One region of the Nonomuraea sp. LPB2021202275-12-8 genome, then DNA from elsewhere that is predicted to be linked to it. Evidence: riboswitches for the same ligand, from Rfam matches in the RefSeq annotation. Region 1 holds a riboswitch; each other region holds the start of a gene.

Region 1 (2,255 bases):
CGCCGGCTCGTCGTGGTCGGAGCCGGGCAGAGCGCCGCCGAGGTGACCGACCACCTGCACGCCGTCTTCCACGACGCGGAGGTGTGCGCCGTCTTCGCCAAGTACGGCTACACCCCCGCCGACGACAGTTCCTTCGCCAACCGCATCTTCGACCCGGTGGCCGTCGACCACTTCTACACCGCGCCCGACGAGGTCAAGTCGCGGCTGCGCGCCTACCATGCCTCCACCAACTACTCGGTGGTCGACCTGGAGGTCATCGACGGCCTGTACCGCCGCCACTACCAGGAGAAGGTGCTGGGCAAGGAGCGCCTGCGCATCCTCAACGCCTCCCGGCTCGTCGACGTCGACAAGGACGAGGCGGGCGTGCGCGCCACCGTGGAGTTCCTGCCCACCGGTGAGCGCACCCTGCTGGACGCCGACGTCATCGTCTTCGCCACCGGCTACCGGCCGGCCGACCCGCTCACCCTGCTCGGCGCGATCGGCGAGCACTGCGACCGGCTGCCCGGCGGCGGCGTGCGCATCGGCCGCGACTACCGCGTCGCGACCCCACGGGCGGTGCGCTGCGGCATCTACGTCCAGGGAGCCACCGAGCACACCCACGGCCTCACCTCCACCCTGCTGTCCAACACCGCGGTCCGGGTGGGGGAGATCGTCCAGTCGATGGCCGACCGGCTCCGCCGCGGCACCTACGCCATGTCGCGCTGAGCCGCGTCGTGGTGGCGGCCGATCGGGATGACCGGCGGAGTCACGCCGACGGGGTCGGCCGTCGCCACGCAACGCCCGCGAAGACGTCCTCGACGAGGTCGGTCTATCGGCGCGCCTGGTCGAGGTCGTGCGGCGCCATGACGACCGTGCGGGCCTTTGCCAAATTTTACCGAGCGCGAAAACCCCGGCGGGTACGGGGTTTCGGGGGCAGGTAAGGCTCAGTCAGGCCATCTGTAAGGTTTGCCTACTTGTGCACTTATGGGGCTGTATATACCTTTTGCCTCATCGTGGCACACGGATCGGGCTCCCCTCGCCCATCCGTTGCCCATTCGTTGACCGGACCGTGCGCTGTCCTGGCGAGCCCCCTCCTCGGGACGGCGCACGGCCGCCGAGTCCGCATCTCGCGGAGCCGGGGACCCAAGTTTCTGGGGTGAATCGGACGCCTTGCGTCCGTAGGGCACTTCCACGCCCGAACCCGTCAGCTAACCCGGTAGGCGGCATGGAAGCAAGGAGTCAATTCCCTCATGCCCGAGCCTCGGCTCGCCGCCCTTTCCCCCAGGCGCCTGCTGAACCTCCCCGGCTACGCCATCGCCGGTGCGATCCTGGCGGCGGTCGCCCTGACCGGCCCCGCGTACGCCGTCGACCATCCGCCGGCTCACCAAGGCCGCGAACAGGTCCCGCTCACCTACGGCCAGGACGTCTCCAACTACCAGCCCCAGCACGACTGGAACGCCAGCCCCGCCAAGTTCGGCATCATCAAGGCGACCGAGGGCGTGAGCTTCCGCGACGGCACCTTCGCCCGGCACTGGCGGGAGCTGGACAAGAAAGGCATCGTGCGCGGCGCCTACCACTACGGTCACCCCGGCAACGATCCCGTCGCCGAAGCCGACCACTTCCTGTCCGTGGTGAACGCCCAGCCCGGCAAGCGCGGTGACCTGCTGGTGCTGGACCTGGAGACCACCGACGGCCTGTCCGTCGAACAGGTCAACAACTGGGCCAGGACCTGGCTGTCCTACGTCGAGGACACGACCGGCATCACCCCGATGTTCTACAGCGGATGGAACTTCGCCGACACCTACGGCAGGGGACTGGCCGAATATCCCCTCTGGGTGGCCCACTACAGCAAGCCCAAGGGCACCGTCACCCCGCCCGCGGACTGGAAGTACTGGACCATCCACCAGTACTCCGACACCCCCGTCGACCAGAACGTCTCCTCGCTCACCCCCGACGGGCTGCGCGCCCTCGGCCGGCGCTGAGGCGAGCTATGGTCGTAGTTCAGCCCTTTCGGCAGCGGAGATCCGCAGCATACGCAGACACCTGGCACGACCGCCCACGCAGCCAACTTCCGGCAGGCGCACGCCTGGGCATGCTCTCAGGCGAAGTGCATGACGATGGCCAGCCCGATGAGGTGCATGGCTGCCACCGCGGTGAGCAGTGCGATGAACACGAACTTGGCCGGGCCATGCTCGAAGTGCCTGCCCTCCTTCAGCGGAGGCAGCTTCGCTACGCGCTCGGCGATGCGGTCCTCGATCGGCTTGCGATGAAACATG
Region 2 (2,255 bases), on a different contig from region 1:
CAGGGCCGAGGCGCTGGCCGCGACGCTGGGCGCCGAGTCCGCCTACGGCTCCTACGCCGAACTGTGCGCCGACCCCGCGGTCGACGCCGTCTACGTGGCCACCCCGCACGCCCAGCACCTCGAGGTGGCCGAGGCCGCGATCGCGGCGGGCAAGGCGGTGCTGTGCGAGAAGCCGCTCGCCGCCACCGTGGCCGACGCCGAGCGCATGGTGCGCCTGGCCCGCGAGGCCGGGGTGTTCCTGATGGAAGCGATGTGGATGCGGTTCAACCCGCTCATCCAGATGCTGGCCGCCGACCCCCGTTTCGGCGAGATCCGCTCGGTGCACGCCTCGTTCGGGTTCGCGCTGCCCTACGATCCCGCGCACCGGCTCTGGGCGCCGGAGCTTGGCGGGGGCGCGCTGCTCGACCTGGGGATCTACCCGCTCGGGCTGGCTCAGCTCCTGCTCGGCATGCCGTCGGGCATGCACCTGACGGGTTCGCTGGCGCCCTCGGGGGTGGACGCGGAGGCGGCCGGGGTGCTGCTCTACCCGGGTGGCAGGCGCGCCCTGGTGGACGTCTCGCTGCTCGGCCACTACCCCAACTCCGCCAGCGTGGTGGGCACCGAGATGCGCGCCGACATCGACGCCCCGTTCTGGGCGCCGCGGCGGGTGGTGCTCAGCGGGCCGTCGATGGAGCCGGAGGAGCACGTGCTCGATCCCGCGGACAACGGCTACGCCGGAGAGCTGCGCGAGGTCAGGGCCTGTTTGGTAAAGAATCGGACGGAGAGCGCGATCATGCCTCTTGACGAAACCCTTGCCATGATGGGACTTCTGGCCGACGCTCGCGGGCAAGTCCCCTAACTGGCGGTTTATGCGCTTGTAATCCTCTTGCCGTGTGTATTACCTTGTGGGGCATTCGAGGCATACGTCCGGTTTATCCGTTCGTTGCCAAACCATCGCAATGTACGCATCACAGGATCCCCCTGTGACCGCTGAATCCGCCATGTGCGGAACCGGGGACCCACGTCCTTTGGGGTGAATCGGCACCATCGGTGCCGTAGGGCAGCTTCCACGCCCGAACCCGTCAGCTAACCCGGTAAGCGGCATGGAAGCAAGGAGTTAACCCCCTCGATGGCGAAGCACCGTCTTGCTCGTGCCCTGAAGTCAGACCACCTGCGCGCCGCCCTCGGCGCGACCATCATCGCCACCGCGCTGGGCACCGCCGCCGTTCCGGCCTACGCGACCCCCGCCGTGCAGGATAACGTTTCCAAGCAGAACAAGCCCGACGACGCGAACAAGATCAATGTGACCGCCTCACAGGTCCTGGAACTGGCCAGGCAGCAGGTCGGCACGTCCGAGAACGCCCGCGGCGGCGGCACCAAGTTCCAGCAGTGGTACGCCCGGTCCCCCCGCGCCATGGAGACCGTCCGGCGCGACGGGGGCGACCCCACCGCCTACCTGAACGCCGCCTGGTGCGCGATGTTCGTCTCCTGGGTCGGCGAGCAGACCGGCGCCCGTCCCCAGGTCGGCTGGGACGCCTACACCGTGACGCATGCCAGGTGGTTCAAGAACAACAACCGCTGGGGCACCGTCGCCAAGCCCGGAGCCGTCGTCTTCTTCTCCTGGAACGGCGGCAAGAGCATCGACTCCATCCAGCACGTCGGCTTCGTCGTCAAGGACAACCGGAACGGCACGATCTCCACGATCGAAGGCAACACCGGCAACGGCAAGGTCGAGGAGCGCGTCCGTCCCAAGTCGCAGGTCGTCGGCTACGGCTACCCGCGGTACGCCGCCTGATAGCGGCCACTTCACCCCGCAGTACTTTGCCCCGTCGAGAGCGCGCATCCCGGTTGCGGATGCGCGCTCTCCACGTTTCCGGAAAAATCTCCACACGTGTGTCGATCCGGCCGCCGGTGGTTCGACGCGTCGATGAGGGCCCCGCAGGGAGCCGTCCGGACGAGAGGGAGATCGCACCGTGAAGTTCATGATCGTGGGCAAGGCCAGCGAGGAGACCGAGGCCGGCGTGATGCCCAGCCAGGAGCTGGTCGACAACATGATGGCCTACAACGAGGCCCTGGTGAAGGCGGGCGTGCTGCTGGCGGCCGAGGGGCTCTACCCGAGCTCGCAGGGGGCGCAGATCGCCTACAGCGGCGGCAAGGCCAAGGTGATCGACGGCCCGTTCGCCGAGGCCAAGGAGCTCATCGCCGGGTTCTGGCTGATCCAGGTCAAGTCCCGGGAGGAGGCTCTCGAATGGGCGCTGCGCGTTCCGGTGCCGCCG
Region 3 (2,255 bases), on a different contig from region 1:
GATCAGGCCCGGTCGGATTCGCGACCGGGATCCGACTTCACCTTCCCGACGCCTCGCGAAATGAGCTGAGTCCCATGTACGAGATGTATTCCTGGAACGGCGCCGACGAGCACGAGGACGAGGCGGCCCAGGCGCTGCAGACGGCGCTGGACCGCCGCGACAACGGCGGCGTCCCTCAGAACTCCAGCCGGTAGAAGGCCGCTGCCCGGGCCATCCCGGGCACCAGCTTCATCAGGCGAGCCGCCGCGCGGAAACCCGGCGGCAACCCGGGTCCGGTCAGGTCGAGCGCGCTCAGCATGGTCACGCAGCGCAGCTTCGGATGGATCGACAGCAGGTGCTCGGGGCCGTCGACGGCCCAGTGCATCCTGGCCTTCGCCCTGCGCACCGGCGTGTTGAGCACCTGCAGCCTGAGCCCGAGCCTGCTCAGGGCGTCGAACACGAGCTGCCCGCCGGCGAACCGGTCCACGATCCGCCGGACGAGCTCCCGGCCACCCGCCTCGTCGAGGTAGTAGAACAGCCCCTCGGCGATCACCAGCACCTGCCTGCCGTCGCCCGGCACCTGGTCCAGCCAGGCCAGGTCGGTGACCGACGAGCCGATCATCGTGTAGCCGGGCCGCTGCGGGAACAGGCGCCGGCGCAGCTCCACGACGTCCGGGTAGTCCACGTCGTACCAGTCGACGGTGGGCGGCGGGTCCAGCCGGTGGACGCGGGTGTCCAGGCCGCAGCCCAGGTGCAGCACCACCGCGTCCGGATGCGCGGCGAGGAAGCCGGTCGCCCACTCGTCCATGAACCGGGCCCGGAACGCCACCGAGGCGGCGCTGCGGCGGGTGATGCCCGTCTCAGTGAAGTCGTGGTCGATCCGCTCGATCGCCTGGACGGCCATGTCGTCGCCCAGGATCGGCTCCGGTGACCGCGCGTCCAGGGCCCTGCCGTACAGGGTGGCCAGGAGAGTCGCCTTCTCCTTGGTGAGATGCACCTTCTCGGCTGCCATGCCTCACACGCTACGTGTCACAGGGTGCTTGCGGTGGGCATGGCCGGGATCAAGGCGGGCTTCGAGGCCTGGCGCACGCCCTTGGGGTCGGGCCGTACCGCGCCCACGAAGGCGTCGCGGCGCCAGGCGGACAGGCGTTCCTCCTTGACGACGTCGCCGCTGTGCGGGGCGTGGACCATGTGGCCCGGTTTGGAGATCATGCCGACGTGGCCGAGGCCGCTGAAGAAGACCAGGTCGCCGGGCTTGAGGTCGTCCCAGGCGATCTTCCTGCCGAAGGCCGAGTACTGCTGGGCGGCCGTGCGCGGCAGCTTCACGCCGGCGCTTTCGTACGCCCTGAGCATGAGGCCGGAGCAGTCGTAGCCGCGCTCGCTCGTCCCGCCCCAGACGTACGGGATGCCGCGCTTGTCCATGGCGAAGGACAGGGCGGCCTTCCAGGCGGGCTGGGGGCGGCTGCGCTTGCGGATCTTCTCGACCTGGGCGGCGGTGAGGGTGACGCTCTTGGGGGTTTCGGCCGCGTGGGGGATTTCGGCGGCCTGGGGGGTTTCGGCGGTGCGGGGGGTTTCAGCGGTTTGGGGGGTTTCGGGGGTGTCCGCAGGGTCCGCGCTCGCCGGCAGTTGGGCGGCGGCGAGTACGAGACCCGTGGTGGCGAGGAGAATGGCGATGCGAGACAGGGGACTGTCCTTCCATACGGCCGGCCGGGTTAGCTGACGGGCTCGGGCTTGGAAGGCGCCCTACGGCGTTGATGCCGATTCGCCCCAGGTTGGGGTGGGTCCCCGGCTCCACACAGTGCTGTGTGGATTAGGCTGGGGGAACTCTAACGAAACGGTCAAATCCCCGCAAATAGGACAAAGGTAAAATGTCCGGCCCGTGAGATCATGTGTTCGTCAGCCGAGACGAGCCGGTAAGGTACGCCCATGGAGTCGCGCAACATTCGTCTGGCAGTCATCCCCGGTGACGGCATCGGCACCGAGGTCGTGGCCGAGGGGCTGAAGGTCCTCGATGCGGTCGGGACCAAGATCGAGGCCACCCGTTACGACCTGGGCGCCGCCCGATACCACCGCACCGGCGAGACGCTGCCCGACGCCGTGCTGCAGGAGCTGCGCGGCTATGACGCGATCCTGCTCGGCGCCGTCGGCGACCCCAGCGTGCCGCCGGGAATCCTGGAGCGCGACCTGCTGCTGCGCATCCGCTTCGAGTTCGACCACTACGTCAACCTGCGCCCGGTCAAGCTCTTCCCCGGCGTGGAGACGCCCCTCGCCGACAC

Evidence for each region. Region 1 has a riboswitch for cyclic di-AMP ahead of V5E28_RS36465 (glycoside hydrolase family 25 protein). Riboswitches for the same ligand answer to the same signal wherever they lie in the genome.
Region 2: it holds a riboswitch for cyclic di-AMP, as region 1 does, so the genes downstream of both, V5E28_RS04895 (CHAP domain-containing protein) here and V5E28_RS36465 (glycoside hydrolase family 25 protein) in region 1, are expected to answer to the same signal.
Region 3: it holds a riboswitch for cyclic di-AMP, as region 1 does, so the genes downstream of both, V5E28_RS09160 (C40 family peptidase) here and V5E28_RS36465 (glycoside hydrolase family 25 protein) in region 1, are expected to answer to the same signal.

What each region holds. Positions count from the first base shown of each region.
Region 1 covers NZ_JBAHWD010000029.1:60,333-62,587, forward strand. Annotated here, with positions in the region: gene V5E28_RS36460 (lysine N(6)-hydroxylase/L-ornithine N(5)-oxygenase family protein) at 1-705, shown strand, start outside; cyclic di-AMP (ydaO/yuaA leader) riboswitch at 1,082-1,217, shown strand; gene V5E28_RS36465 (glycoside hydrolase family 25 protein) at 1,230-1,961, shown strand; gene V5E28_RS36470 (hypothetical protein) at 2,078-2,254, opposite strand.
Region 2 covers NZ_JBAHWD010000002.1:232,291-234,545, reverse strand. Annotated here, with positions in the region: gene V5E28_RS04900 (Gfo/Idh/MocA family protein) at 1-838, shown strand, start outside; cyclic di-AMP (ydaO/yuaA leader) riboswitch at 958-1,095, shown strand; gene V5E28_RS04895 (CHAP domain-containing protein) at 1,109-1,774, shown strand; gene V5E28_RS04890 (YciI family protein) at 1,962-2,255, shown strand, end outside.
Region 3 covers NZ_JBAHWD010000004.1:138,543-140,797, forward strand. Annotated here, with positions in the region: gene V5E28_RS09155 (class I SAM-dependent methyltransferase) at 176-991, opposite strand; gene V5E28_RS09160 (C40 family peptidase) at 1,009-1,401, opposite strand; cyclic di-AMP (ydaO/yuaA leader) riboswitch at 1,666-1,806, opposite strand; gene V5E28_RS09165 (3-isopropylmalate dehydrogenase) at 1,906-2,255, shown strand, end outside.